Regions from separate parts of the Acidovorax carolinensis genome, predicted to be linked through region 2. Evidence: predicted binding sites of a transcription regulator. Region 2 holds the regulator's gene; each other region holds the start of a gene.
What was found. The regulator LexA, encoded in region 2, represses DNA repair genes until DNA is damaged. The targets are predictions, from matches to a motif close to ACTGTATNNNNATACAGT.
Positions count from the first base shown of each region.

Region 1: the regulator LexA is predicted to act here: its motif matches at 3,536-3,553, upstream of CBP34_RS12200 (LexA family protein).
Region 3: the regulator LexA is predicted to act here: its motif matches at 1,638-1,655, upstream of CBP34_RS06040 (PA0069 family radical SAM protein).
Region 4: the regulator LexA is predicted to act here: its motif matches at 4,399-4,416, upstream of recA (recombinase RecA).

Region 1 covers NZ_CP021361.1:2,600,468-2,608,056, reverse strand. The annotation lists gene CBP34_RS12220 (TrbC/VirB2 family protein) at 10-300, opposite strand; gene CBP34_RS12215 (lytic transglycosylase domain-containing protein) at 297-806, opposite strand; gene CBP34_RS20070 (hypothetical protein) at 817-1,026, opposite strand; gene CBP34_RS20065 (hypothetical protein) at 1,262-1,405, shown strand; gene CBP34_RS12205 (Y-family DNA polymerase) at 1,713-3,017, opposite strand; gene CBP34_RS12200 (LexA family protein) at 3,059-3,463, opposite strand; gene CBP34_RS12195 (SOS response-associated peptidase) at 3,625-4,278, shown strand; partial or broken gene CBP34_RS19455 (transposase domain-containing protein) at 4,440-4,549, shown strand; gene CBP34_RS12190 (LysR substrate-binding domain-containing protein) at 4,706-5,593, opposite strand; gene phnC (phosphonate ABC transporter ATP-binding protein) at 5,783-6,631, shown strand; gene phnD (phosphate/phosphite/phosphonate ABC transporter substrate-binding protein) at 6,625-7,500, shown strand; gene phnE (phosphonate ABC transporter, permease protein PhnE) at 7,497-7,589, shown strand, end outside.
Region 2 covers NZ_CP021361.1:1,925,048-1,932,636, reverse strand. The annotation lists gene CBP34_RS09035 (MotA/TolQ/ExbB proton channel family protein) at 49-696, shown strand; gene CBP34_RS09030 (ExbD/TolR family protein) at 727-1,164, shown strand; gene lpxK (tetraacyldisaccharide 4'-kinase) at 1,170-2,207, shown strand; gene CBP34_RS09020 (Trm112 family protein) at 2,226-2,408, shown strand; partial or broken gene kdsB (3-deoxy-manno-octulosonate cytidylyltransferase) at 2,417-3,210, shown strand; gene adk (adenylate kinase) at 3,370-4,026, shown strand; gene CBP34_RS09005 (asparaginase) at 4,094-5,041, opposite strand; gene lexA (transcriptional repressor LexA) at 5,141-5,815, shown strand; gene CBP34_RS08995 (D-2-hydroxyacid dehydrogenase family protein) at 6,504-7,511, shown strand.
Region 3 covers NZ_CP021361.1:1,296,546-1,304,134, reverse strand. The annotation lists gene CBP34_RS06045 (sodium-dependent bicarbonate transport family permease) at 1-465, shown strand, start outside; gene CBP34_RS06040 (PA0069 family radical SAM protein) at 485-1,636, opposite strand; gene rnk (nucleoside diphosphate kinase regulator) at 1,767-2,180, shown strand; gene CBP34_RS06030 (acyltransferase family protein) at 2,234-3,355, opposite strand; gene CBP34_RS06025 (NAD(P)H-dependent flavin oxidoreductase) at 3,881-4,834, opposite strand; gene CBP34_RS06020 (acyl-CoA dehydrogenase) at 4,957-6,777, opposite strand; gene CBP34_RS06015 (electron transfer flavoprotein subunit alpha/FixB family protein) at 6,850-7,589, opposite strand, start outside.
Region 4 covers NZ_CP021361.1:3,946,161-3,953,749, forward strand. The annotation lists gene CBP34_RS18560 (response regulator) at 1-616, opposite strand, end outside; partial or broken gene CBP34_RS18565 (N-formylglutamate amidohydrolase) at 741-1,669, opposite strand; partial or broken gene CBP34_RS18570 (tripartite tricarboxylate transporter substrate binding protein BugE) at 1,786-2,750, opposite strand; partial or broken gene CBP34_RS18575 (LysR substrate-binding domain-containing protein) at 2,865-3,698, shown strand; gene CBP34_RS18580 (MarR family winged helix-turn-helix transcriptional regulator) at 3,802-4,335, opposite strand; gene recA (recombinase RecA) at 4,476-5,582, shown strand; gene recX (recombination regulator RecX) at 5,694-6,155, shown strand; gene argC (N-acetyl-gamma-glutamyl-phosphate reductase) at 6,318-7,250, opposite strand; gene sucC (ADP-forming succinate--CoA ligase subunit beta) at 7,428-7,589, shown strand, end outside.

The DNA.
Region 1 (7,589 bases), 680 kb from region 2:
CTTCAGCCTTCAGCTGACGATGTAGCTGGCGAAGGCAGCCGCCCCACCCACCAGCGTGCCGCCGATCAGCACATTGGCCACGTCGGCCAGGCGAGCGCCCTGGAAGATCATCTTGAAGCCGGCCCAGATGATCGCGATGGTCACCACCGCAATCGAGATCGTCACCAGGATGGTGTTGACATTGGTGACCGTGGTGTTGATCTTGTCGAAGCCCTGTGCCCAGCCCTTGGATGCTGCAGCGAACAGCAGCATGGCGGTTGCGGTGTGGCGCAGGGGAACGAAGAGATGAAAGCGGTTCATGACGGCTCCTTCACGGGGTTGGGTTGGCTGATGGGGAGAGGGTTGCGGGCTGCGGCGACCACCTTGCGCACGTAGCCATGGCGAAAGCCGGTGGTGAAGTTGCCGCTGTAGTAGCAGGAGAGGGCGGCGCGCAGCGCATCCTGCTCTGCTGATGCCCGAGACGACTTGCGTTGCGCCCGCTCGAAACACTCGCTCAACACCGTCTGCATGGCGGCCAGGTTGGAGCAAGGTTCGAAGGCCGATTCCAGCGACAGGCCCAGGCGCCGGAAGTTGCCCAGGTTGATCTGCCCGAGGCCCACGCTGAAGTTGCGGCCAGCAGCCTGCAAAGCCTGCGCAGTGGACAGTGCCTCGGTGCGGTGGCGCGGTTGGCGTTGCAGCGAACCGCCTACGACGCCGATGGCCCAGGGGTTGAAGGCGCTTTCGACGGCGACGAGCGCGTGTGCGGTGGTCAGGTGGACCTGTGGCGCGCAGGCCAAAGCGAGTGCCGCGAAGGTGGAGGTTTCCATTGCGCAGCCCTCACGGACGGGAGCGAAGCCAGGTGGCGTGATCGTTGTCGTACTGGGCGTCCCAAGTGCCCAGCTGGGACTTCGCGACCGGGCTGAAGTCCGTCACAGTGTCGCCACCCATGTCCCACCAGGTACGTGTGAACGGCTTGCCGTCGATCGTGACCGTGATCGCCCCGGTGTAGTCGCAGGTGTAGATCGGACCGCTCTCGGACTCATGCACCCGGGTGTACTGGGGTGGGCAGTTGCCCGGCGCCCGAGCCCACACATGCCGAGCCGAGTTGCCCGCGCCAGACATCCCGCACGTAGGAAAGGCCTTGCCCCGAGCCAGATCCCGAAGCACCTTTCGGATCGGTGGCACACACTGAGGGACTGACTTCCAGCTCGGTGCCGCAAAGCACAGCAGAACCAGGCAGCCATCGACGGCGCGTGCCGCCGATGGTGCGAGGAGCCCCAAAGTGAGTAACAAGCTGGCGGCGGCGCTCGCCAGTGTTGCCGCCAAGCTTCTCGGCAAGTTTGCCGCTTTCCTGGAATGCCAGCACAGGGTGTCGGCGAGAGGTGGATGGTTCATGGTCAAGTCCTCGGTTCGACGTTGTTCGTGAGGTGGCAGTGCTTGCCGTTTCTCTGAACACCGTGAGGTCAATGTAGGACTTGAAACCTCTTGTGCTGCTGCTGGATTTGGGCTGTTTTCCAGCATATGTGCACCGTGCGCAGTCGGTGTCTGCTGGACGCGCTGAAAAAAGAAACCCGGCACGAAGGCCGGGCAAATGCAAAGTCGCTGTCACACGACTTTTCAGGGAGGAGGGCCGACTGTTCAGGCCGACCCGGCTGCATTATCGATTCAGGTGGCTCGAAACGTCTACGAATAATTGGGCCTGACGTACAGCGGTGCCCCTCACTTGAAGTACGTCACGTCCGCACCACAGGCATGTCTTCCCATCGCGTTGTGTACTGCGGCGTGCGCCGCTCCTGCTTCATTGCCCAACGCCTGCGATCCCCCTCTAAACCGATACTGCCCAGCAACACCGTACCCCGGCCGTAGCGTCGGTTGAGCCCATCCAGTGCGCTCATTAAACGGCCTTTGTCCCATCCCTCGCCAGGCTCCTCGTCCAGGGCCAATTCACTCTGGTGCACCGAAACCGGTTGAAGCTCCATCAGCATCACCCCGGCCTTGGCGTACAGGAAGTCCGGCTTGTAGATGCAGCGCAGGCCGGTCAGGGCAGCATCGGCGATCTGTGAACTGTCGGCGGTGGGTCTTCGTAAGGGCACTACGATAGACCGGCTGTACTGTGGATCGGGCCGGAACGGGCTGGTCCGCACAAAGGTCAAGACCTGGTTGGCGAGACCTTCTTGGCGCCGCAGCTTCTCGGCCGCCCGGCTGGCGAACTCGCTGACGGCTTCGCTGAGGTCTTCCAGCGCGGTAACCGGGCGACCAAACGACCGGGTGCAGGCGATTTCCTGTTTGTCCGGTGCAACGTCTTGCAGATCCACACAGGACTGTCCCTGTAACTCCCGCACCGTGCGTTCCAGCACCACCGACCAGCGCTGGCGCACCGTGGCCAGGTCCATGCGGGTGAGATCAAGCACCGTGTGGATGCCACCCTCTTTGAGCTGCGCCGCGATGCGACGGCCTACACCCCAGACCTCCTCGACCGGTGTGGCCGCCAGCACCGCATCCAGTGTTGCGCGGTTCAGAGCCGACAGGTTGCAGATCTGAGCCAGTTCAGCGGGGTAGCTGTCCCGTTTGCGCTCGGCCGACTTGGCGATGTGGTTCGCCAGCTTGGCCAGGGTCTTGGTCTGCCCGATGCCGATGCAGCAAGGAATGCCCACCCACTGCAGCACCCGCTCGCGGATGGTTTGGCTGCGTTTGAGCAAATCGCCGCGAACCCCGGAAAGATCCACGAAGGACTCGTCGATGGAATAGATCTCCTGTCGGTGCCCGAGTCCGGCCGCCAGGCTCATCATGCGGTCGCTCAGGTCTCCGTATAGCGGGAAATTGGCCGAGAGTGCAACCAGCCCCTGGGATTCCGCCAGATGCCGGATCTTGAACCAGGGCGCCCCCATGGCAATGCCCAGGGCCTTGGCCTCGTTGGAGCGGGCAATCGCGCAACCGTCGTTGTTGGAGAGCACCACCACCGGTTTGCCGTTCAGGCTGGGGCGGAACACCCGCTCGCAGGAGACGTAGAAATTGTTGCCATCAACCAGGGCATACAACGGAGAAGCCATGCAGCACGTTCAACCAAGGTTCGCCAGCTTCAGCGCTTGAACTGCTTGATCGCCGCGATCACCACGCCCCAGACCTCCACCGTCTGGCCTTCGGTGGGCACGATGTCGGCGAAGGTCGGGTTGGCAGCCTTGAGCTTCAGCCGCCCCCCGCGTTGCCAGAGCTGCTTGCAGGTGAAGTCCCCATCGACCACCGCCACCACGATCTGGCCGTGGCTGGGCTTGATCGCCCGGTCCACCAGCAGCACATCCCCATCAAAGATGCCCGCCTCACGCATGGACTCACCCCGCACCGTCATGCTGTAGGTGGCCTGGGGGTGCTTGATCAGGTGTTCGAGCACGTCGATGCGTTTGGCCTGGAAATCCTCCGCCGGCGACGGAAAACCCGCCCGAATCCGGGATTCAAGTTGGAAGGCGGGGAGGGCGCAATCGGCCAAGGGCTTTGGTGTGCTGCAGCGCCCCGACTCGGCGCCATGGAACAGGGGTGACAACAGGTGATCTTTTACAATGCTGGACATAACAACAGTATAGAAGCCAAGCCCGCCCCTTGGGAATGCTTCACAGAAAACCGGCGCGCATCCGCGCATAGGATGGAACCATGTGCAGTCACTACGAAGGCGTGCGGGACGCCCAGGTCTTGCGAAAGGTGTTCCAGGTGGAACCACCGGCCGACTTGGGCAAATCCGATCTCTGGCCGGGATGCCCCGGCCTGCTGATCCGCCGCCCCAGGGAGAAGGACTCAGGGGATGACGCAGTACCAGATCGGGAAGCGTTACCCGGCCTGTTTGGCCTGGTACCCCACTGGGCGACCGACCTGAAGATCTGCCGCAGTACCTACAACGCACGCAGCGAGACGGTGGCCACCAAACCGAGTTTTCGGGAAGCTTGGAAGAGGGCGCAGCACTGCATCATCCCGGCCCAGGCCATCTACGAACCGGACTGGCGCAGCGGCAAGGCCATTCCCACTCGTATCGAACGGTCAGACGGTCGGCCCATGGGTATTGCAGGTTTGTGGTCTGTCTGGAAGTCTCCCCAGGGGGATTGGGTACACAGCTACACCATGCTGACGACCATCGCCGATACCCACCCGCTGATGAACCAGTTTCACAAGCCGACCGACGAGAAACGCATGGTTGTGGTGTTGCCGGAGTCGGTCTATGACGAGTGGCTGGTAGCGACGTCTGAGCGCAGTGAGCAGTTCCTGGCGCCATTTGCGGCTGAGGGGTTGAGGGTGGGAAGTGAACGAGATTGAAGGAGGGTGGGAGACAGGTTTGCAGCGGTTGCTGTCGGTCGCGGCCGTGACCTGAGTTCACGGTGCCTGGCACAAAGCTGTCATTGGCTCACCCAGCAGCGCGGCAGCATCGATGACCGGTATCGAGGGAGCTGCAGTCATGGTCTAGCACACGTCTCCCCATGAACGGGCACGACCCTACGCCTACCTGCGCGATGTCATGGTACGCCTGCCCATGCAGCCCGCCACCCAGATCGGCGAGCTGCTGCCATACCGCTGGCAGTCAGCCTGACAGCGCATATTCAGATACACGACCGCGCCCCGCAGTCAAGATGGGATCGCCGCGCGATTACGGGCGTCCTACAACCCTTAACTTAAGTCGGCCTACAGGCGAACAGTTGCCCCTCGGTCCCATGCCCCACGGCTGCATGGAATCCAAGTTCCATACCTAGGCAATTTTCTGACTTACGCTATGCGCCAAACCCAGGAAGGTCGAGATCAGAGGAGCTTGATGCCGCTCCTTTCTACAGATGAAGTGCACCTGTGTCGCCATGCTGGTGTCTGAAATAGTTAACTTAACAAGGCGAGGATCTGGCCTGTAGGCTGTTTCCGCCACGACGCCTAGGCCCAGCCCCTCCGCCACCGCCTCTCGAACGGACTCGCGGCTGCCCATCTCCAGAGCCACCTGCACCTCGACGCCTCGCTCCTTTAGTTCTTGTTCAAACACGCGTCTGGTCGTCGATCCTTCCTCTCGGATGACGAACCTCTGACCCTGCAGATCACGCAGTTTGAGAGTGGCCCGTTGCGCGAGTGAGTGTTGGGTGTTGCCGAATATCACCAATCGCTGGGTACGGTAAGCCGCGCCAAATAGATCTGGGTGAGCGACGTGATTGAGCACCATGCCCACGTCTCCCTGGTAGTCAAGAATCTTTTCGGTGATGGTTCGCGAGTCGCCTACGCCAACAGCCACGTTGACCTGGGGGAACTGTTTCATGAACAGCTTCAACACGGGCAGCACGTTGTGCGGCCCGATGGCATGGATGACCAGTCGCCCTACGTATTGATTTTTCGCAGCAGCGAGCAGTGCGTGCGCATCTTCCTCGCCACTGAAGGTACGCCGGGTGTAGTTCAACAGAGTGCGTCCAAAGGACGTGAGTTCAAGCCGCCGCCCGCGCCGATGAAAAAGCTCCACGCCGAAGTCGACCTCCAGGCGCTGTATGTGTGAAGAAACAGTCGGTTGTTGAATAGCGAGCACTCTCGCGGCAGCGGTCATGCTGCCGGCTCGGGCCGTTGCGTCAAAGGCCTTCAAGGCTGCGAGGAGGCTGAGTCCAGACATTGATGTGATCTATGGGTGCCCTCATTTTTAGGGATGAAAGTTTCATATTCATGACACCTTGGTCACCCAGACTTGAGCTGTGCTTCCACTGAAGCTGTTTCTTCCAGAACCTCCTCTTTCCCGAGAGATACCTCTGACCACTTGAGTCCTGGTGTGCGTCTAGCGCACCACAACAAATGAAACCGAGCTATGAAAACTGCAATTCGCGAGAGCCATCTGAGCTTGCGGGGTATCACGGTGACCTATGCCGATGGTCACACAGCGCTTGCGCCCACCTCGCTGGAGGTACAGCATGGCGGGTTCCTTGTGCTGCTGGGCGCGTCGGGCGCGGGAAAGTCAACGCTGCTGCGCAGCATCAATGGCTTGGTTAGCCCCACAGACGGAGAGGTGTCGGTGGCCGATCTGCCGGGCGGCACCGTCTCAAAACGCAACCTTCTTGAGCATCGGCGCCACTGCGGCATGGTGTTCCAGCAGCACCACCTGATCGGGCGGCAAAGCGTGCTGGCCAATGTGTTGATGGGCAAGCTCGCCACCCGCGGATCTCTGGCGTCGTTGTGGCCTTGGAGCAAGGCTGACAAGCTGGAGGCGCTGGCGGCCATTGACCGCGTAGGCCTGCTTGAGAAAGCCCTAGCACGGGCAGACACCTTGTCTGGTGGGCAACAACAACGCATTGGCATTGCGCGTGCCTTGGTGCAAAAGCCCCGCCTGCTGCTGGCCGATGAGCCGGTGGCCAGCCTCGACCCGGCGACCGCGCAGAGTGTGTTGACCCTGCTTCACGACATCTGCAAGAAAGACCGACTCACGGCCATCGTGAGTCTGCATCAAGTCAACCTCGCGCGCATGTTCGCCGACCGCATTGTGGGCCTTCGCCAGGGCCAGGTGGTGTTCGACGGGACAGCAGCGCAGTTGACGGAAGAAGCCCAGTCTGCCCTGTACGCGAAGTCGTCACCTGTCGAACCGTCCCGTTCTTCCTCACCTGCCAACATGGGCAGTCAATTTGATTCCCCCTCTCAATCCAAGGAGTTTTTACCGTGCTGAATCGTCGCCGTTTCCAATTTATCGCTGCCGTCACTTTGGCCGCCCTGTTGCCACTTGGCGCCCATGCCGAGGGCAAAAATCCTTCCAAGCTTCGCGTTGCACTGTTGCCGGACGAAAACGCCGCCACCATCATTCAGAACGCACAGCCTCTGAAGCGGTACCTGGAACAGACCCTGAAGAAGGAAATAGAGATTACGGTGACTACGGACTACTCGTCGATGATTGAAGCCATGCGCTTTGGCCGCATCGAGGTGGCCTACTTTGGACCGTTCTCTTACGTACTGGCCAAGTCCAAGGCGCCCAACATTGAGCCTTTTGCCGTTGGCGTGGAGCGCGGCTCTCCGACCTACCAGTCGGTTCTCATTGCCACGGCGGGCGGCCCGGTGAAGACACTGGCTGACGTTCGAGGAAAGCCGTTTGGCTTTGGCGACCAGGCTTCAACGTCCAGCCACCTCGCACCGCGCGCGCACCTGCTCAAGAACTACAAGCTTGACGGTGAGACCGACTACCGCCCCGTTTACCTGGGCACGCATGACGCCGTGGCCCGAGCCGTTCAGGCAGGGCAAATTCCGGCTGGCGCGTTGTCAAAACCCATTCTGGACAACCTCATCGCCAAGGGCACGGTGGATGCCAACAAGATCGTGCAACTCGAACTGTCAGCTCCCATTCCAAACTACCCCATCGCGATGCAGGGCAACCTCACGCCCGAGTTGAAAGCAGCCATCCGTGCAGCCTTTCTTGAGATGAAGGACGCCGAGATTCTCAAGTCATTCCGTGTGCAGGCCTTTGCCGCGACCGATGACAAGGCCTACGACGTTCTGCGTGACACCGCACAAATTCTGAAGCTTGATCTGGGGCGCATGCAGTGACGTCTGTTGCTCTGGAATCCATAGTTGCCATCGACGGACAGCAGCGACTCAAACGGCTGGGCGCCGCCTGTGTCGTTCTGTTCGTCTGT
Region 2 (7,589 bases):
CCACCTGGGCCATAATCGCCGATTGCCTTCACCCGCGCGGAGAGAGAATTGCTGTCCATCATACAAGCCGCAGGCTGGCCCATCTGGCCTCTGATTGCCTGCTCCGTCCTGGCACTGGCGCTGATTTTCGAGCGCTTTGTCGCACTGAAAACAGCGCGTGTCGCTCCCCCCACACTGCTGGACGAAGCCATCAAGGTGTCGGCCAAGGCCGCACCCACGCCCGACGTGGTAAACCAGCTGGCGCAAAACTCGGCATTGGGCGAGGTGCTGGCCAGCGGCCTGCGCGCCTTCAACAACAACCCGCTGTGCACCGAGGCGGATTTGCGCGCCACCATGGAAGGCGCAGGCCGCACGGTGGCACACCGGCTTGAAAAATACCTCAACGCCCTGGCCACAATCGCCTCGGCGGCCCCGCTGCTGGGTCTGCTGGGCACCGTGATCGGCATGATCGAGATCTTCGGCTCGCAGGTGGGCACCGGCGGCGCCAGCCAGGCCATGGGTGGCGGCAACCCGGCGCAACTGGCGCACGGCATCTCGGTGGCGCTTTACAACACCGCGTTCGGCCTCATCGTGGCGATTCCGGCGTTGATCTTCTGGCGCTATTTCCGCAGCCGCGTGGACGCTTATCTGCTGACGCTGGAGCTGGCCTCCGAGCAGTTTGTGCGCCACATCCTTCGGCTGCGCAAAGCCAACTGAGTGCCCCTGGGTGCCTGAAAGACTGAGCGCATGAATTTCCGCCCCCGTGCCAAGGATGAGCCCGAGATCAACCTGATCCCGTTCATCGATGTGCTGCTGGTGATCCTCATCTTCATGATGCTGACCACCACCTACAGCAAGTTCACCGAGCTGCAACTGACGCTGCCCGTGGCCGACGCCGAGCAGCAGCGCGACCATCCCAAGGAAGTCATCGTGGCCGTGGCGGCCGATGGCCGCTATGCCGTGAACAAGACCGCCGTGGACGGCAAGAGCGTGGATGCCGTGGCCCGTGCGCTGGGCCAGGTGGCCAGTGCAGGCCAGGGCAGCGTGGTCATCATCAGTGCCGACGCCACTGCACCCCACCAGGCGGTCGTTACCGTGATGGAGGCAGCGCGGCGCGTAGGCCTCAGCCAGATCACGTTTGCCACGCAGTCTTCGGCATCTGCCCGCGCGGGCAACGGCCGCTAGGCACCATGGCTGCCGCCGGGCCGCAGCCGCCCTCGCCTTCAGCTACCGGCCTGGCACGCATCTGGCGCTCCCGCGGGCCTGCGGCCTGGGCATTGTGGCCGCTGTCTCTGGCCTACGGTGCCTTGGTGGCGCTGCGGCGTGGGCTGTACCGGCTGCAGGTGCTGCGCAGCGAACACCCCGGCCCGCCGGTCATCGTGGTGGGCAATGTGATTGCCGGCGGCGCCGGCAAGACCCCCGTGGTGATCGCCCTGGTACGCCATTTAAAGGCGCAGGGCTGGCAACCGGGCGTCATCTCGCGCGGCTATGGCCGCAGCACCCACGACTGCCGCGCGGTGCTGCCATACAGCCCCGCCCGGGAAGTGGGGGACGAACCCGCCCTGATCGCCCGCGCCACCCATGCGCCCGTTTTTGTCGCGCCACGGCGCATCACCGCGGCGCGTGCGCTGCTGGCCGCGCACCCCGGTACCAACATCCTGGTGTGCGACGATGGCCTGCAGCACTTGGCGCTGGCGCGTGACATGGAAATCTGCGTCTTCAACAGCGACGGCGTGGGCAACGGTTTTCTGCTGCCGGCAGGCCCCCTGCGCGAGCCATGGCCGCGGCCTGTGGACTGGGTGTTGCACGCAGGCACGCGCCCTGCCGGGCATGCATCCAGTTTTGCGCTGCAGCGCAGGCTCGCGCCCCATGCACTGCGCGCGGATGGCCGGCAAGTGCCTCTGGTGTCCCTGCGTGAAGGCCCTGTGCATGCCGTGGCTGCGGTCGCCCGCCCCGAGGAGTTCTTTGCCATGTTGCGGGCACAAGACCTGCAGCTAGCGGGCACCGAGTCATTACCAGACCACTATGATTTCAATAGCTGGAAGCGCTCTTTCAACAGGGGAATCACGCTGGTTTGCACCGAAAAAGATGCCGTGAAACTGTGGCCACTGCACCCCGATGCGCTGGCGGTGCCGCTGGCGCTGGAGGTCGATCCCGCCTTCTTCGCGGCCCTTGATGCCCGGCTCGCGCCGTGGCGGGCCACGCCGCTATCATCCCCGTCTGCCTGATTTCCGGAAAACGCCGCCATGGATCCCAAACTGCTTGAATTGCTGGTCTGCCCCGTCACCAAAGGCCCCTTGACCTATGACCGCGAGCGCCAGGAGCTGGTGTCGCGCAGTGCGCGCCTGGCCTACCCCGTGCGCGACGGTATTCCGGTGCTGCTGGAAAACGAGGCGCGCACCCTGACCGACGAGGAGCTGGAGGCGTGAGCCCAGCCATGGGGCACGGCTTTACGGTGCTGATCCCGGCACGCATGGCATCAAGCCGCCTGCCCGACAAGCCCTTGGCCGATATCGCAGGCCTGCCGATGGTGGTGCATGTGGCCCGCCGCGCGGCACAAAGCGCGGCGGCCCGCGTGGTGGTGGCTGCCGACGACCCGCGCATCGTGCAGGCCTGCCAGGCCCACGGGGTGCAGGCCCTGCTCACCCGCACCGACCACGCCAGCGGCAGCGACCGGCTGGCAGAGGCCTGCATGCAACTGGGTCTGGACGGCGACGCGATTGTGGTCAACGTGCAGGGCGACGAACCCCTGATGGACCCCGCGCTCATCGATGCCGTGGCGGCACTGCTGCCCGCACGCCCGAAGCCAGCATGGGCACGGCAGCCCATGCCATCCATACCCGGGCCGACTACGAGAACCCCAACGTCGTGAAGGTGGTGCTGGACGCGCGCGGCCTGGCCCACTATTTCAGCCGTGCGCCGATTCCGCACGCCCGGGACCATGCGGGCCAGACCTGGTGGCAAGGCGCCGCGGCGCAGGCCGCACCCGGCGTGGCCGCGCTGCACGGATTTGCGCCGCTGCGCCATATCGGCATCTACAGCTACCGTGCGGGATTTCTACGCCAGTTTCCGGGCTTGGCCCAGGCCCCCACCGAGGCGGTGGAGGCGCTGGAACAATTGCGGGCACTTTGGCATGGCCACCGCATCGCCGTGCACATTGCCGACGAGGCCCCCGGCCCGGGCGTTGACACCCCGGCAGACCTCGACAGGGTTCGGACACTGCTGGCCTGAAAACCAGCGCGTGGACGCCCGATTGGCGGGCGCTGCCGTAAGCCACATCAAGGCAGTCACATGCTATCCTTGACCGCAAAGAGAGCACTGCGTCATGGGCGCCTGGCTGCGCCCCCCTTGCCAGCAGTGCCAGCTGATTTCTAACCTTCGAGGATTTCCATGAGACTTATTCTGTTGGGCGCCCCCGGTGCCGGAAAGGGCACGCAAGCCACGTTCATCTGCCAGAAATATGGCATCCCGCAAATCTCCACGGGCGACATGCTGCGCGCAGCCGTGAAGGCAGGCACGCCGCTGGGACTGCAGGCCAAGGCCGTGATGGACTCGGGCGCCCTGGTCAGCGACGACATCATCATCGGCCTCGTCAAGGAACGCATCACGCAGCCCGACTGTGCCAACGGCTTCCTGTTTGACGGTTTCCCCCGCACCATCCCCCAGGCCGATGCCATGAAGGAAGCCGGCGTCAAGCTCGACTATGTGCTCGAAATCGACGTGCCCTTCGACGCCATCATCGAACGCATGAGCGGCCGCCGCTCGCACCCCGCCAGCGGACGCACTTACCACGTCAAGTTCAATCCGCCCAAAGTGGCAGGCAAGGACGACGTGACGGGCGAAGACCTGATCCAGCGCGAAGACGACAAGGAAGAAACCGTCAAGAAGCGCCTGCAGGTGTACAGCGATCAGACACGCCCCCTGGTGGACTATTACAGTAACTGGGCCAAGGCCGAGCCCAATGCAGCCCCCAAATACCGCGCCATCAGCGGCACGGGCAGCGTCGAAGAGATCACGGCGCGCGCCCTGCAGGCCCTGTCCAGCTGAGCCTGGCGGCGTGCTGGAGCCGGCCACGGACCGTGGCCGGCCGGCACACATCAAGGCCACAGCGCGATCAAGGCAGCAGTTCGAGCATCAGCGCAATGCGTGCCTTCACCGCAGACAGGCCCCGGGAGTCCGGTAGAGCATCACCGGGCTTGGGTAATACCTGGCCCTCCGTGCAGCGCGTGGAGCGCACCACTTTCACACCAGCCGCCTGCGCGCGCAGTAATGCCGATTCGAGGGCCTGGTGAATCGTGCCATTGCCCGTGGCGGCCACCACGATGCCCTGCACACCATCACGCACCAGCGAGTCCACCAGGGCTCCCGTGGCACCCGCATAGCTCATGACGACCTCAACGCGTGGCCAATGCGTGCAATTTACTATTCTTTCGATAGCACATTGCGCTTGTCCCGATTGCGCTATAGGCCAATTTTGCACCAATCGCACAACACCCTCCTCCACCCAGCCCAACGGCCCGGCATCGCCTGAGCTGAACGCATCTACGCGATAGGGGTGCACTTTCTGGACACGCATTGCGCCGTGTACTGCGCCGGCCGCCACCACCACAACGCCCCGCGCCCCTGCTGTCATTGCCACGGCGACGGCATCGAGAAGGTTTTGCGGACCATCCGGCGTCAATGCCGTTGCGGGGCGCATCGCGCAGGTCAACACCACCGGCTTGTGGGCATCCAGCACCGACTGCAAAAACCAGGCGGTCTCTTCCAGCGTATCGGTGCCGTGGGTGATGACCAATCCTCGCACCAGGGGATCGGCTAGCGCTCTGGCACAACGCTCAGCAAGCAAACGCCACACGCTGAACTCCATGTCCTTGCTGTCCAGCTGCGCGATCTGCTCGGCCACCAGACCGCCACAGGCTGCCGCCTGCAGGCTGGGCACGGCATGCAGCAGCTGCTCCACGCCCACCTGTGCGGCGGTGTAGCCAATGTTGTCTCCCTGGCTGGCAGCCTTGCCAGCGATGGTCCCCCCCGTGCCCAAAACGACAATTTTTTGCGCGCTCACTTGCGTCCTTTGAAAAACTGGTGAAAAATACAGCTACTGGATTAATACACAGTAATCATACGGTTCCCCACCACCCTGGTGACACACACTGGAAATGCCATGCTCGACAACCCCAAGCTCACAGCACGCCAGCAACAAATCCTGGACCTTATCCAGGTGGCCATTTCCCGCACGGGTGCGCCACCCACACGGGCAGAAATCGCCACGGAACTCGGTTTCAAATCGGCCAACGCGGCAGAAGAACACCTGCAAGCCCTTGCGCGCAAAGGCGTGATCGAACTGGTCAGTGGCACATCCCGCGGCATCCGCCTGCGCAGCGACACAGTGCGTTCCATCAACGCCGCGCGCGGCACCCAGTTCAGTCTGCCCATGCCGGGGTTGTCGCAACTGGTTCTGCCCCTGATCGGTCGCGTGGCCGCTGGCTCCCCGATTCTCGCGCAGGAACATGTGGACCAGACCTACAGCGTGGAAAACAGCCTGTTTCAACACAAGCCCGACTACCTGCTCAAGGTGCGCGGCATGTCCATGCGCGACGCCGGCATCATGGACGGCGATCTGCTCGCCGTGCAGTCCACACGGGAAGCGCGCAACGGTCAGATCGTGGTGGCAAGGCTGGGTGATGATGTCACCGTCAAAAGACTGCGCCGCACGGCCGGTGCCATCGAGCTGCTTCCCGAGAACCCCGATTACCCCGTGATCGTTGTTCAACCAGGCGAGGCTTTCGAGATCGAAGGCCTTGCTGTGGGCTTGATCCGCAACACCATGCTCATGTAGTTGCGCCCTCTGTTGCGCGCCTCAGGTGGCGGGCGTTTGGCAAGCCGGCAGCGGCTTGCCAGCCCTGAGCGTGCGCACCGCGTTGCAATCCTGCCTGTGCTCAACCCCTGATATACGGAGTTTTCACATGGGACTTGCCTTGTTCGCTCTTTCTGCCTTTTCCCAGCCCCTTCACGCCTTCGTGCACTGGCTTCAACCCAGTCGATGCACGGACGATTCGCACAGTGCAGTGCCTGCAGTTCGCATCGTCAGCAACGCCCCCGAGGGGCTTTCATCCTGTGCAGTGCCCGGTGCCTCCGCAAAATCGAGGCCCCATTTCCAGCCGCCAGCGTTTGCTGCCGGCACGGCGGTGTCGGTGCCTGCCAGTCCCCACCGTCACGCTCCTGGTCGCGGGCACAGTGCGCCTCCCGGCTCCAGCGGGCCGACCGCTGCCAGCCACCATAGCGCCCGGCGTCCAGTGCGCGTTCTGCATGCGGCATCACGCCCAGAGGTCGGGCGCATGGTCATCGCGGGCCGTATGGCCGATGTCTGCGCGGAACTGGAGCGCATGACGGCATGCGAGACATGGCGCCATTGATGACTGCGCCCCTGGCTCTGGTGCCACAGGTGCCACAAAACGTTGCATTCTGATCAAGGCCGTCGGCCCCGCGAAATCGCCGCCCAGCTCCCGCCAAGGCACAATGGCGGGATGAATATTGTGATTCTGGATGACTATCAGGATGCGGTGCGTAAACTCCATTGCGCGAGCCGGCTCGATCCCTATTCAGCAAAGGTGTACACCAACACGGTCAAAGGTCAGGGGCAACTGGCCGTGCGCATGAAGGATGCAGACATCATCGTGCTGGTGCGTGAACGCACCCAGATCACGCGGCAACTGGTCGAAAAACTGCCCCGGCTGAAACTGATTGCCCAAACCGGCAAGATCGGAAGCCACATTGATGTGACCGCCTGCACCGAGCGCGGCATTGCGGTGGCCGAGGGAGTGGGTTCGCCGGTGGCCCCGGCCGAACTGACCTGGGCACTGGTGATGGCTGCCATGCGGCGACTGCCGCAATACATCGCCAACCTCAAGCATGGCGCCTGGCAGCAGTCTGGCCTCAAGGCGGCTTCCATGCCGCCAAACTTCTGCCTCGGTAGCGTGTTGCGAGGAAAAACACTGGGCATATGGGGCTACGGCCGTATCGGCCAACTGGTGGCGGGTTACGGCCGTGCATTTGGCATGAACGTACGCGTCTGGGGTCGTGACGCCTCACGCGCCCAGGCACTGACGGACGGATACCAGGCTGCCACCAACCGGGAAGAGTTCTTCTCGCAATGCGATGTACTGTCTCTTCACCTGCGGCTCAATGACGAGACCCGGGGCATCATTTCACTGGAAGATCTTTCGTGCATGAAGCCCACCGCGCTGCTGGTCAACACCTCGCGCGCCGAATTGATTGAGCCTGATGCCCTGATTGCGGCCCTGAACCGCGGACGCCCTGGTCTGGCCGCCGTGGACGTATTTGAGAGCGAACCCATCCTGCAAGGCCACGCCCTGCTGCGCCTGGAAAATTGTATCTGCACCCCCCACATCGGTTACGTGGAGCAGGACAGCTACGAGCTGTACTTCGGCGCCGCCTTCGACAACGTGGTGAACTACATCAAGGGCACGCCCACGAATATCGTGAACCCGGGCGCGCTGCAGGTTCGGCGCTGAACACACAGGCACATCGTCCCCTTCCCGCTGGCGCGCAACACGCGTTCATCCATAAAAAATGGCTTCCCGAAGGAAGCC
Region 3 (7,589 bases), 630 kb from region 2:
TTCACCGACGGCACCCAGTTACTGCTGCTGGGCGCCATGGTGATTGGCCTGTTGACTGGCGACGCGGGCAAGGCGGCGTTGCAGCCATTCTCGGGCGACCTGTTCAAGGGCATGCTATGCCTGTTTTTGCTCGACATGGGACTGAGCACTGCGCGCAACCTGCCTGCGGTGCGCAAGCAGTCCCCCTGGGTGCTGGCCTATGCGGTGCTGGGGCCGCTGATGCATGCAAGCCTGGCACTGGTGCTGGCGTGGTTGCTGCAGGTGCCGGCCGGTGATGCGGTGCTGCTGATGGTGCTGGCGGCCAGTGCGTCGTACATCGCGGTACCCGCAGTGGTGCGCTACGCAATCCCCGAGGCCGACCCGTCGCTCTATGTGAGCCTTTCGCTGGGTGTGACATTCCCGCTCAACATCCTGCTGGGTATTCCGCTTTACACGCAGGTGGTGCAGCAGATGTGGATGGGCTAGCCAGGTGATTCGCGCAACCCTAAAACAGGCACGCCTGCCCGCGCGCCAGCGCCGGACGGAACTGGCCCAGGTCCAGTTCCACCCGCTCGCGGTTGAGCCCCAGCCGCCGGCACGATGCGGCAAACCGCTGGCGCAGCAGGTCGGCCCACAGGCCCGCCCCCTTCATGCGCGACACGTAACTGCTGTCGTAGCTCTTGCCTGCGGCGCGGGCCGCCGGGCCCAGGTGGTGCAGGTCCTGGATGCGTGCCATCACGCGCGCGGCGCGATCGGGGTAATGCAGGGCCAGCCATTCGCGAAACAGCGCATCCAGCTCCCACGGAAGCCGGATCACCGTGTAGAAAGCGCTGCGCGCACCGGCCTCGTACGCCGCCTCCAGAACCTTTTCCATGTCTTCGGTGATGAAGGGAATCTGCGGCGCCACGCTCACGCCCACAGGCACACCCGCCTCGGCCAGCGCACGGATGGTGCGCAGGCGCCGGTGCGGCGCGGCCGCGCGCGGCTCCATGCGCCGGGCCAGGGCCGCATCCAGCGTGGTGATGGTCACATACACCGCCGCCAGGCGCTGCGCTGCCAGCGGCGCCAGCAGGTCCAGGTCGCGCTCCACCCCGCTGCTTTTGGTGATGAGCGAGAACGGATGCCGCGCATCCCGCAGCAGCTCGATCACGCCGCGCGTCAGGCGCAACTCGCGCTCCATGGGCTGATAGCAGTCGGTGGCCGAGCCGACGTTCAGCAGGCGCGGCACATGGCCAGGGCGGGCCAGCTCGGCGCGCAGCACCTCGGCGATGTTGTGCTTGGCAATGATCTGCGTTTCAAAATCCAGTCCCGGCGACAGGTTCACATAACTGTGCGTGGGCCGGGCGTAGCAATAGACGCAGCCATGCTCGCAACCCCGGTAGGGGTTCACCGAATGTTCAAAAAAGATGTCGGGGGAATCGTTGGCGCACAGCGCGCTGCGGGCGGTCTCCAGGTGCACGCGGGTGGGCGGCAGCGCGGCCTGCGCCTCGCCATCGGGCGAAAAATCCCAGCCGTCATCGACCACCGCGCGGGTCTCGCGCATGAACCGGTGCGGCATGGCGGTGGCGGCACCCCGCCCGCGAATGGCTTGTATGGGGATTCGCGCCTCCGGTGGCGGGCCGCTGGGCGAATCTGCGGGATCGACATCATTTTTCATAACTGTATGAATGTACAGTTTTTCGAATTTATCCGTGTGGACCAAGACACCGCTTTTGACCACGCGGCGCAGTGCGAGATTAGCGATCCACTACAGTCCCAGCCTTTACAACCAGCTTTCGAGGTACTTCATGGCGCGCAAACCCCAGATCACCCTGTCTTCCCTGGACCTGGATCGCATTGAAGCACTGCTGGCGGCGATTCCGGCCAGTGTCTTTCCGGGCAAGGCCGACCTGCAGGCAGAGCTGGACCGCGCCGACGTGGTGGCGCCCGAGGAAATTCCGCCCAATGTGGTGACCATGAACTCCACGGTGCAGTTCACGATCCAGGAGAGCGGTAAGGAGTTTTGCCTGACGCTGGTGTACCCGCGCGACATGGATGGCAGCGCCGACCGCATCTCGATTTTTGCACCCGTGGGCAGCGCCCTGCTCGGCCTGTCGGTGGGCGATGAACTGGCATGGCCCGGGCCTGGTGGCAAGTCGATGACGGTGCGGGTCAAAAGCATCATCTACCAACCCGAGAGCGCGGGCGAACTGCACCGCTGACCCGCCCGGCGGACGGACAGCCCTGCGCCACACCGAGGACCGGGCGCGCTGGATTAGCCCCAATGGCTGGCGGTAACCGCCACCAGCATACCGGTGCCGACCAGCCCGGCCTGCCAGCGCAGCGCCGTGGTCCATGATGGCACGTGGCGTTCCACGCGCTGATACAGCAGCCGCCCTGCCATGAGCGACAGGGTGAAGGCTGCCAGCATGCCCAGGGCATTCCACCCGGGCGCTTGCGGCCAGAGGTGGCTGACCACCGCATTGAGCAGCAGGCACACCGGAAAGTGCACCAGAAACACCGAATACGACATCTGACCGAGCCGCACCACGGGCGCGAACCCCTGCCATTGCCGCCAGCGGGCTGACCGCAGCGCCCAGGCCAGAGTCAGCGCCGTCACCAGCGCCAAGGCAATGCGCTCCCGAAAATCCAGCGCCAGGGCGGCGGCGCCCAACACTGCGATGACCGCCATCCACGCGCCGCGGCGCGGGGTCTGCACGGCCCAGAAGGCCATCATGCCGAGTCCATAGGACCCCAGGAAATACAGGGCCCACATGTCAAGTTCAGGCTCGCGGTTGAAAACCAGCAGCGACGCCGCCGTGCCGACGACCACCAGCGCACGCCCCAACCAGGCAGCATGGTGCGCGCGCCCCTCGCCACAAACCGACCGCACCAGCGTCAGCAGCAGCACCGAGCCAACGAACAGCTGGAAATCAATGGCGACGTACCACACGCCCGCAGAAAGGGCCTCTTCGCCCACGATATCTTGCAGCAGCAGCGCATTGGCCACCAGCTGGGCCAGACTGGGCTCACCGGGCACCGAGGGATGGTCCAGCCAGCTGCGCACCAGCGCCGCCACCACCACGGCCAGCACCAGCGCCACCGCATAAGGCACTACCAGCCGCACAAAGCGCCGTGCGATCTGCTGGCTGGCGCTGTCAAACCGCGCCAGCCCCTGGGGCGCCAGGCTGCTCGCGGCCAGATACCCGCCCAGCACCAGAAAGATCTGCACGGCCATGCGCCCATAGTCGTAGAGCCAGGCCATCAACCCGGGCGCCAGCGGCTGCGCGATGTCAGACATGGGGCCATAAAAAGCGAGGTGGTGCCACACGATGGTGGCGCAGGCAATGCCCTTGACCATATCGATCAGCGGCGTGCGGGAGTGAGGAGATGTCATGCGGCAAAAAGAATCGGCGGCTGGAAGTCCACCAGGCGGCAAAGCCGCAAAATCTTCTATTGTCGTCGGACAACGCAATGTTTGCCGAAGCGCGCTGAAGAGCGCTCGCTGGGTAGGCCCGCAGACCTAGGTTGCGGGGGCCACCCACAAAGCCAAACCTGCGATGGCCCTTCGCCGTTATCGAACTTTCAGCAATTACTGAAAATCCGATAAATCACAGGCGCAATGCGTTTCTATGACCTGCGTTAACCATTTACGACCCTAGAACCGCCAGTTCGTAGCCCATTTCGGATGACTGGGTAGCCGCTGGGGCATCAACCACACCGTGGAACTGGCTTCCAGCGCCGATGGAACAAGCGTTAATCGCTATCTAGTTCATAGCTGTTTTTTGGGTGGTGCCTGGGTTGAGGGCGGAGGCCGGGTCTCGCCCCGGCCTCCGTCCTTCGCAAAAGCACGCAAAGAACTATCAAAAAAATAGCTACCAGCGCTCAGCAGCCAAGCACTACAGCCACAAAAGACCAGAACCTACAGCTTCAACCGCGCCCGCGCCGCCTCATACTCACCACGCAGCTTGGTCACCAGCTCCGCCGTGCTCGTTACCGCATTGATGGCCCCAATGCCCTGGCCACAGCCCCAGATATCCTTCCACGCCTTCTTCGCATCGCCGCCAAAGTTCATCTTGCTCGGGTCGGACTCGGGCAGGTTGTCCGGGTCCATGCCCGCAGCGCGGATCGACGGCGCCAGGTAATTGCCGTGCACGCCGGTGAACAGGTTGCTGTAAACGATGTCGTCGGAGTTGCCCTCCACAATGGCCTGCTTGTAGGCATCCGATGCCCGCGCCTCGTGCGTGGCGATGAAGGCCGAGCCGATGTAGCCAAAGTCCGCGCCCATGGCCTGCGCGGCCAGCACGGCGTCGCCGCTGGCGATGGAGCCGCTCAGGGCGATCGGTCCGTCGAACCACTGGCGAATTTCCTGGATCAGCGCAAACGGGCTCTTCACGCCGGCATGGCCGCCAGCGCCCGCGGCCACGGCGATCAGGCCGTCGGCGCCCTTTTCAATCGCCTTGTGCGCAAACTTGTTGTTGATGATGTCGTGCAGCACGATGCCGCCCCAGGCGTGCACGGCCTGGTTCACGTCTTCGCGCGCGCCCAGGCTCGTGATGATGATCGGCACCTTGTATTTGGCGCAGACCTGCATGTCGTGCTCCAGCCGGTCGTTGCTCTTGTGCACGATCTGGTTGATGGCAAAGGGCGCGGCGGGCTTGTCGGGGTGGGCCTTGTTGTAGGCGGCCAGCGTCTCGGTGATCTCGGCCAACCACTCATCCAGCAATTCTGCGGGGCGCGCGTTGAGCGCGGGCATCGAGCCCACGATACCGGCCTTGCACTGCTCGATCACGAGCTTGGGGTTGCTGATGATGAACAGCGGCGAGCCGATGACGGGCAACGACAAGTTCTGCAACGCGGGAGGCAGTTTGGACATGGCAACAACTTCCTGAACGAAAATAGGGATGAAAATGCCCCTAGCGCTTACTCATAAAACGCTAGTAGCTATCATTTTTATATCAAAAAACCCCCTGCAGCGCAGGCAGCCTGGTCACAGACTCAGAACGATTCCAGCGCCAGATCGGTCACGCTGCCAGCGCCTTCGACGATGCTGTCGCGCAGGCCCGGTGCCTTGACCAGAATGTGCTCGGCATAGAACTGCGCCGTGGTGATTTTTGCGCGCAGAAAGGCTTCGTCCTGTCCCTTGGGCAACAGTGCCTCGGCCACCAGCAAGCTGCGCGCCAACTGCCAGCCGGCCACCAAATTGCCCGCCAGCATGAGGTAAGGCACGCTGCCCGCAAAAACGGCATTGGGGCTGGCCTTGGCGCCACCGGCGACAAAGTCCACCACATCCAGAAAGGCCTGGCGCGCCGCCGCCAGCCGGCGCGCCACGGCCTTGGCGGCGGGGGTGCCGCTGGCCAGCAGTTCGCCCTCGGTCTTTTCGATCTGTGCGGCAATGCCCTTGGCGGTCTGACCGCCATCGCGCGCGGTCTTGCGGCCCACCAAGTCGTTGGCCTGGATGGCGGTGGTGCCTTCGTAGATGGTCAGGATCTTGGCGTCGCGGTAGTACTGGGCCGCGCCGGTTTCCTCGATAAAGCCCATGCCGCCATGCACCTGCACGCCCAGGCTCGTGACTTCCTGGCTCATCTCGGTGCTGTAGCCCTTGACCAGCGGCACCATGAATTCATAGAACGTGGCGTTCTGCTTGCGCGTGTCAGCGTCCGGGTGGTGGTGGGCGGCGTCATAGGCGGCGGCGGCCACGGCGGCCATGGCGCGGCAGCCTTCGGTGGTGGCGCGCATGGTCATGAGCATGCGGCGCACATCGGGGTGGTGGATGATGGCCGCGCTGGCGTTGATGCTGCCATCCACCGGGCGGCTTTGCACGCGGTCCTTGGCGTAGCCCACGGCCTTCTGGTAGGCGCGCTCGGCGATCGCAATGCCCTGGACCCCTACGCCAAAGCGCGCGGCGTTCATCATGATGAACATGTATTCGAGGCCACGGTTTTCCTGGCCCACAAGATAGCCCACAGCGCCGGGACCGGCGCTGTCTGCGATGCTCGCCGCCGTGCCGTCGCCAAACTGCAGCACGGCCGTGGGGCTGGCCTTGATACCGAGCTTGTGCTCGATGCTCACACAATACGCGTCATTGCGCGCACCCAGGCTGCCATCCTGGTTCACCAGGAACTTGGGCACGACGAACAGGCTGATGCCCTTCACGCCTTCGGGCGCTCCCGCCACACGGGCCAGCACGAGGTGCACGATGTTCTCGGCCATGTCGTGCTCACCCCAGGTGATGAAAATCTTGGTACCGAAAATCTTGTACGTGCCATCGGGCTGCGGATCGGCCTTGGTGCGCACCAGGGCCAGGTCCGAGCCGGCCTGCGGCTCGGTCAGGTTCATGGTGCCGGTCCACTGGCCGGAGATGAGCTTTTCAAGGTAGATGGCCTTGAGCTCATCGCTGCCGGCCGTCAGCAACGCCTCGATGGCGCCGTCGGTCAGCAGCGGGCACAGGGCAAAGCTCATATTGGCACTGTTGAGCATTTCCATGCAGGCCGCGCCAATGGTCTTGGGCAGGCCCTGGCCACCAAAGTCGGCCGGGTGCTGCAGGCCCTGCCAGCCACCCTCGGTAAGCTGGCGAAAGGCGTTCTTGAAGCCGGGCGTGGCCGTGACCACGCCGTCCTTCCACGACGACGGGTTCTTGTCACCCTCGAAGTTCAGCGGAGCCAGCACGCCCTCGGTGAACTTGGCGCATTCTTCCAGCACGGCCTGCGCGGTATCGAGGCCCGCGTCTTCAAAGCCAGGGATTTGTGCGATCTGTTCAATATTCGCCAGGTGCTGCATGTTGAACAGCATGTCCTTGACGGGGGCGGTGTAGCTCATGGGAATCTCCAGGGGATGTGAATGTCAAAAAAAAGGCACCGCAAGCGATGCCTTTTTGCGGGCCCGCAGACCTTACAGCGCCTTGACCAGTTCCGGCACGGCCGTGAACAGATCCGCCTCCAGCCCATAGTCGGCCACGCTGAAGATCGGCGCCTCCGGGTCCTTGTTGATCGCCACGATCACCTTGGAGTCCTTCATGCCGGCCAGGTGCTGGATGGCGCCCGAGATGCCCGCTGCGATGTACAGCTGGGGTGCCACGATCTTGCCGGTCTGGCCCACTTGCCAGTCGTTGGGGGCGTAGCCTGCGTCGACCGCGGCGCGGCTGGCGCCCAGGGCGGCGCCGAGCTTGTCGGCCAGCGGGGTCATGACTTCGTCGAACTTTTCCTTGCTCCCGAGGGCCCGGCCACCGGAGACGATGATCTTGGCGGCGGTGAGTTCGGGGCGGTCGCTCTTGGCGATTTCGCTGCCCATGAAGCGGCTTTTGCCGTTGTCTGCCGTGGCGGCGGTGGTTTCCACTGCTGCGCTGCCTCCGGTGGCCGCTGCGGCGTCAAAGCCGGTGGTGCGCACGGTGATGATCTTGACGCTGTCTGCGCTTTGCACGGTGGCGATGGCGTTGCCGGCGTAGATGGGGCGCTCGAAGGTGTCGGCCGCGATCACCTTGGTGATGTCGCTGATCTGGGCGACGTCAAGCTTGGCCGCCACGCGGGGGGCCACGTTCTTGCCGCTGGCGGTGGCGGGGAAGAGGATGTGGCTGTAGTTGCTGGCGATGGCGAGGACCTGGGCGGCGACGTTTTCAGCGAGGCCATGTTCCA
Region 4 (7,589 bases), 2.0 Mb from region 2:
GGCCTTTCTCGATTTTTTTGCGCAGGCGGTGGATGTACACCTCGATGGCATTGTTGCTCACCTCTTCGCCCCACTCGCACAGGCGCTCCACGAGCTGCTCCTTGCTCACCAGCCGGCCGGCGCGCTGCAGCAGCACTTCCAAGAGGCCCAGCTCGCGGGCCGAAAGCTCGACCATCTTGCCGTCGATGGTGGCCACCCGGCCGGCCTGGTCGTACACCAGCGGGCCGTGCTTGATGGCGCTGCTGGTGCCGCCCATGCCCCGGCGTGTGAGGGCGCGCACGCGGGCTTCGAGCTCTTGCAGGCTGAAGGGCTTGGCCATGTAGTCGTCGGCGCCAAAGTCCAGCCCCTTCACCCGCTCGTCCACGCTGTCGGCGGCGGTGAGGATGAGCACCGGCAAGGCCGAGCCCCGGCCGCGCAGTTTTTTGAGCACTTCCAGCCCGTGCATCTTGGGCAGGCCCAGGTCCAGGATGAGCAGGTCGAACTCGTTGTTGGTCATGAGGGCCGCGTCGGCTTCGCCGCCGCTGGCCACATGGTCCACCACGGCGCCCGAGGCGCGCAGCGTGCGCAGCAGGCCATCGGCCAGCACCTGGTCGTCTTCGGCAATGAGGATGCGCATGCGGGAGTCTCCTGGTGGGTTGGCTGCGGTCTGGCGCCGCGCCGGTGCCACGATTTTAGGCGCCGCGCCGGCGCTGCGGGAGCGGGCCGTGCGCGGGCTTGCACCCGCCACGCCACCGCAGCCCTCAGCGCGGGTCGGTGGCCAGCAGCTTGCGCACCAGCGCCGTGAGGTCGGACTGCAGGCGGGCCATGCCCTCGGGGTGCTGGGCCAGCGTGGTTTCGTCCATGTAGAGCTTGCGGTTGATCTCGACCTGGATGCTGTGGCGGTGCTGCGCCGGGTTGCCATAGCGGCGCACCAGCTCCACGCCCTTGTAGGGGTGGTTGTATTCCACGCTGTAGCCGCAGCCGCGCAGGTGCTCGCAGATCAGCGCCGACAGCGCCGGGCTGGCGGTGCTGCCATCGCGGTCGCCCACCACGAAGTCGGCATGCACGAGGCCCGGAAACTCGGTGGCATGGCTGGCGGCCACGGCGGGCATGGAATGGCAGTTGATGTGGATGCTGTAGCCATGGCGTGCGTGGGCCGCGTCAATGGCCTGCGCCACGGCGGCGTGGTAGGGACGCCAGCAGCGGTCGATGCGCGTGCGCACTTCGGCCACGGACAGCAGGCGGTTATAGATGGGCTCGCCTTCGTCGGTGAACTTCCAGATCAGGCCCTTGCCCAGGCGCACCTTGCTGAGCACCTGGGGATCGGTGGAGAGGGGTCGGTCCATTCACCGTCGAGCAGCGTGGTGTCGAGCTCGGTGGTGTCGCGGTTGGCATCCAGGTAGATGCGGGGGAAATGCGCCTCGACCCAGGCCACGCCCAGGGCGGGGGCGAAGGCGTAGATCTTTTCGACATGCGTGTCCTCGGCGCGGCGCAGTGTGGCCAGATCGAGGGCGGCGCCAAAGTCGGCCGGGTATCGGGTGCCGCTGTGCGGCGAGTCGAGGACCAGCGGTGTGCTGCCGGGCTGGTGCGAAACCATGGGAACGGGCGGTGTTGCAACGCCCGGCGAGCCAGTGGCACCGGGCTGGGCTTGCTGGAAGCGGTGGTTGATCAGTTTCAAGGCTGCATGCATAGGCAGAGTGTGCTTAATTTGGGGCGACCGGCCTAGCCGCCCGGACCCGAAAGACCCCGTGGTTATCCCTGAGTCTTTCCGGCTGTGGCCATCGGGCCCGCAGGCCCGCGCAGTGATCAATCGAGGCTGACCTTGGCGAATGCCGCCACGCCCTTCATCTTGTCGATTTCGCGGGCGATCTGGGCCGTGAAGGCCTTGGGCGTCGTGCCCGAGGGGTACAGCCCCTGCCCGGCCAGCCGCTCACGCACGGCGGGTTCCTGCAGGGCCTGGGCCACGGCATGCTGGATGCGGTCCACCGCCGCGGCCGGGGTGCCAGCAGGCGCCACCAGGCCAAACCACGACGGATCGTTGTTGTTGGCATGGCCCAGCTCGCCGTAGGTAGGCACATCGGGCAGCACATCCAGCCGCTGGGGCCACGACACGGCCAGCGCCTTGACTTTGCCAGCCTTGATGTGCGGCAGCGACGAAGCCACTTGGTCAAAGTAAACCGCCACCTGCCCCGCCAGCACATCGTTGATGGCCGGGCCTGCACCACGGTAGGGGATGTGCACCATCGAGGTGCCCGTGCTGCTCTTGAACAGCTCGCCCCACATGTGGCCGATGGTGCCGTTGCCCGGCGTGGCGTAGGACACCTTGCCGGGGTTGGCCTTGAGGTACTTCACCAGGTCGGCAAAGTCCTTGACAGGCAACGCCTTGGGGTTGATCACGATGACGCCCGGGGCCTTGACGATCTCGGTCACGCCCACGAAATCCTTGGTGGGGTGATAGGGCAGCTTGCTGTACACGGCGGGGTTCACGCCGTGGGTGGACAGCGTGGCCACGCCAATGGTCAGGCCGTCTGCCGGGGCGCGGGCCACTTCGGCCATGCCGATGGAGCCGCCTGCACCGCCGCGGTTTTCCAGCACCACGGGTTGCTTGAGGATTCGGGCCATGGCGTCTTGCAGCGTGCGCGCCGTGATGTCCGTAGCGCCCCCGGCGGGAAGGGAACGATCATGCGCAATGGTTTGCCCTCCTGGGCGAATGACATTCCAGGCGCTAAAGATACGGATGCCAGTGTGGCAAGCAGGTGACGGCGTTGCATAGGGTAGTTCTCCTGTGAGATGCACTGAGGTTATCGAAAGGAACGTCCTCATCCAAGCAATGGATGTGCCTGATAACATTCCAATTCGGAATGTTTTGAGTACTACACCCCACCATGTCACTGCGCCGCCTGGCTCCTCCGCTGCATCTGCTGCGCGCGTTCTCTACCGTGGCCCGGTTCGGCGGTGTGTCACGCGCCGCCGAGGCGCTGCACCTCACGCAGAGCGCCGTGAGCAAGCAGATCAAGGACCTGGAAACCTGGGTGGCGGTGCCGCTGTTTGAACGCACCCGCAAGCGCCTGACCCTGACCCCGGCCGGAGAGCGCTACGAAAAGGCCGTGCAGGCCGTGCTGCTGCAGCTCGAGGCCGCTACGCTGGAGCTCATCACCAGCGACGACGGTGGCGGCGCGTTGCACCTGGCGAGCCTGCCCACCTTTGGCGCCAAGTGGCTCATTCCACGCCTGCCGCAGTTTCAACAGCAGCATCCCCAGGTCACGCTGCATTTCGTGCCCTATGTGCACAGCTACAACTTCGAGCGGCCCGAGCTCGACTGCGCCATCCTGTTTGGCGACGGCCACTGGCCCGGCGCCCACGCCCACTACATCACGGGCAACGAGGTGGTTTTGATCGCGCCCCGCACCAAAGTGGCCGACTGGTCCATCCACACCCCGCGCGATGTGGCGCACCACACACTGCTGCGCCATGTGACCGTGCCCGAGGCCTGGCTGCGCTGGAGCGAAACGCATGGTGCGCAAGGCTGCATCGACCCGCTGGCAGGCCCGCAGTTCGACCAGTTCCAGACCATGATTCGTGCCGTGATGGCCGGCATGGGCCTGGCGCTGGTGCCGCGCTGCCTGGTGCAGGACGAAATCACTGCCGGCCTGGTGCGCGAGCCCCTGGCCGATGCTGCCCAGCGCGGCGGTTACCAGAGCGATGTGGGCTACTGGTTTTGCTACCCCGAAGGGCGCACACAGCTGCATGCGCTGCAGTGCTTTCGGCAATGGTTGCTGGCCTGCACGGAACCCGTGGGCGCCACGAACGCGGCAACGTTGCTTACTCACCCCCCGCCGCCCCGGCGTAGGCCTCCAGCCCGATGGCCACCACCGTGGCCACATCGGGCCCCACTTCCTCGCGAAACTCGGCTTCGGCCTGCGCCACGGCGTCGCGAAACGCCCGCAACCAGGCCAGGCCCATGGGCGTGAAGCACACCCGCCGCGCGCGCGCATCCAGCGGATCGGCCGCGCGCGTGACCAGGCCCCAAGCCTCGCACTGGTCCACCAGATTGGCCATGGCCTGCTTGGTCATGCCCGCGCGCTGGGCCAGTTCAGTCAGCCGGTCGCCTTGCAGCGCCAGATGGCGGGTGATGTGCACATGCGCCGCCGTGACCTGGTCGCGCGCCGCGAGGTTGGACAACGCCAGCGGCACCTCGACATTGCGCGCCATGAGCTGCAGCACCCGGGCGTCAAAGCGGCGCAGCGCGCTGCCCATGAGGCGGCCCAGGTGGGTTTGGCGCCAGCGATCGTCCAGCGCCGAAGTGGGCGCGACGAGAGACGTGGTGGGCGGTGCGATGGATGCTGAATCAGCCATGCCACATTGTCAGGCAAACTGACTAAAAATTGCTTTATCTCGATTCCATTGCTCGCATAAACTACTGTTCAAGCATCCAGCCTGTGATTAACCGCAGAGCGATGCCAACATCCAACCTGTTGTTTTTCAAGGAGTTTCTCATGGACGTCGCAGTCAAAGGCACCAATCCCGCATTGCCCGTGAACACGGAAAAGGCCAAGGCCCTGGCCGCCGCGCTCGCCCAGATCGAGAAGCAGTTTGGCAAGGGCACCATCATGCGCCTGGGTGAAGGCGAGGTGATCGAGGACATCCAGGTGGTCTCCACCGGCTCGCTGGGCCTGGATATCGCGCTGGGCGTGGGCGGCCTGCCGCGCGGCCGCGTGGTTGAAATCTACGGCCCTGAATCGTCGGGCAAGACCACACTCACACTGCAGGTGATTGCCGAGATGCAAAAGCAGGGCGGCACCTGCGCGTTTGTCGATGCCGAGCACGCGCTCGATGTGCAATACGCCCAGAAACTCGGCGTACAGCTGTCCGACCTGCTGATCAGCCAGCCCGACACCGGCGAGCAGGCGCTCGAAATCGTGGACAGCCTGGTGCGCTCGGGCGCCGTGGACCTGATCGTCATTGACTCGGTGGCCGCCCTCACGCCCAAGGCCGAAATCGAAGGCGAAATGGGCGACAGCCTGCCCGGCCTGCAGGCCCGCCTGATGAGCCAGGCGCTGCGCAAGCTGACCTCCACCATCAAGAAGACCAACTGCATGGTCATCTTCATCAACCAGATCCGCATGAAGATCGGCGTGATGTTCGGCTCGCCTGAAACGACGACCGGCGGCAATGCGCTCAAGTTCTATGCGTCGGTGCGCCTGGATATCCGCCGCACCGGCACCATCAAGAAAGGCGACGAAGCCATCGGCAACGAAACCAAGGTGAAGGTGGTCAAGAACAAGGTAAGCCCGCCCTTCAAGACGGCCGAGTTCGACATTTTGTTCGGCGAAGGCATCAGCCGCGAGGGCGAAATCATCGACATGGGCGTGAACGCCAAGATCGTCGAAAAGGCCGGCGCCTGGTATGCCTACAACGGCGAAAAAATCGGCCAGGGCCGGGACAACGCCCGCGAGTTCCTGCGCGAAAACCCCGACCTGGCCCGCGAGATCGAGAACAAGGTGCGCGAAAGCCTGGGCATTGCCCTGCTGCCAGCCGCCCTGGAAGCCGCCCCCGCCAGCAAGCCCGGCAAGGCCGAGAAGGGCGAGAAAGAAGACAAGTAAGCGCAGCTACGGGCGCCCGTCGCGCCTGTCACTCCTTTACTTGAAGTGAAAATGGCCGCGAGCGCTTATTCAACAAGCGCCAGCAGCTATCAATAGCAGAGCAAAATCGCCATGGGCTTTGGCAGCCTCTCCCTCAAGGGCCGCGCGCTGCGGCTGCTGGCCCAGCGCGAACATTCGCGCAGCGAGTTGGCCACCAAGCTGGCGCGCCATGCGCAAGAGGGCGACGACCTCAACGCCGTGCTCGACGACCTGCAGGCCAAGGATTTCATCAACGCGAATCGCGTGGCCGAATCGCTGGTGCACCGCCGCGCCAGCAGGCTGGGCACGCAGCGCCTGGTGCAGGAGCTGCGCAGCAAGGGGCTCGATGACGACTTGGTGCGCGCCACGGCCGAGCGCCTGCGCGCCACCGAGCTGGAGCGCGCCCAGGCCGTCTGGCGCCAACGCTTTGGCAGCGTGGCCACCGATCCGCAAGAGCGGGCGCGGCAAATGCGCTTTCTGGCCGCGCGCGGGTTCTCGGGGGACGTGGTGCGCCGTGTGGTGCGCGATGGCTACCCCGACGACGAAACCGAGTGAAAGGTGGAGCAACTGCCAGAGAACTGCATTGCCAACCATCCTGAGCCAAACAGGTCGAAAGCGATTTATTTACAACCGCTTCAAGCTATCAAATACAGAGCAAAAAGTCGACACACCCGAGCGCCGGCTGCGTCACGCCCCGCTGCCGCAGGGCCTGCCCGATCACAAACCCAGCATCAATTGCAGGTTCTGCACGGCCGCACCGCTGGCGCCCTTGCCCAGGTTATCCAGGCGCGCCACCAGCACGGCATGTCGGTAGGTTTCGTTCGCGAACACACGCAGCTCCAGCTTGTTGGTGTCGTTGAGCGCGGTGGGTTCGAGCTTGCCGTCTTCGGTGGGTGGCAGCACGCTCACCCATTGCGCGGGGGTATTGCTGCGCGCGTAATGCGCGGCCAGCGCGTCGTGCAGATCGGCCGCCTTGGGCTGGCCCGGCAGCAGGTCCAGATGCAAAGGCAACTGCACGAGCATGCCCTGGCGGAAGTTGCCGACGGCGGGCACGAAGATGGGCCGGCGCGTAAGCCCGGTGTATTTGAGAATCTCAGGCAGGTGCTTGTGCGACAGGCCCAGCGCATACAGCTCGAACGGCGCCGCCTGGCCCTGCTCGTAGGCTTCGATCATGGTGCGGCCACCGCCCGAATAACCACTGACCGAGGGCAGCGCCAGTGGGAAATCTTGGGGCACCAGGCCCGCATCGACCAGCGGGCGCAGCAAGGCAATGGCGCCGGTGGCGTAGCAGCCGGGGTTGGACACGCGCAGCGCCTCGCGCACGGCCTGCGCCTGACCAGCGGCCAGCTCGGGAAAACCAAACACCCAGCCGGGCGCCGTGCGGTGCGCGGTGCTGGCGTCGATCACCTTGACCTGGCGGCCAGTGGTCTTTTCGATGTCATCGACCATGGCCACGGTTTCGCGCGCGGCGTCGTCGTGCAGGCACAGCACCACCAGATCCACGCCCGCAATCAGTTCGCGCTTGGCGGCCGGGTCCTTGCGCAACTCGGGCGCAATGCTGACCAGCTCGATCTGCGGCATGGCCTGCAGGCGCTCGCGAATCTGCAGGCCTGTGGTGCCGGCTTCGCCGTCAATAAAGATTCTGGACATGTGAATGCTCCTGCGGGGGATGATTGCGCTGTGGCCGTCCCTGTATGTAAGCTTGGCACAAGGGATGGTGCATTGCAGCATGATACATTCACCGGTTGCCATGTCCCAAGCCCGCGGCCAGACATTCTTGTGTCCATGGTAAACGGGTAACTACCACCCTTCCCTGAGAGAGACCTCATGAAGATTCACGAATACCAAGGCAAGGAAATCTTGCGCAATTTTGGTGTGCCCGTTCCGCGTGGCATTCCCGCGTTCACGGTGCAAGAAGCCGTTGAAGCAGCCCAGAAACTCGGCGGCCCCGTGTGGGTGGTCAAGGCCCAGATCCACGCCGGTGGGCGC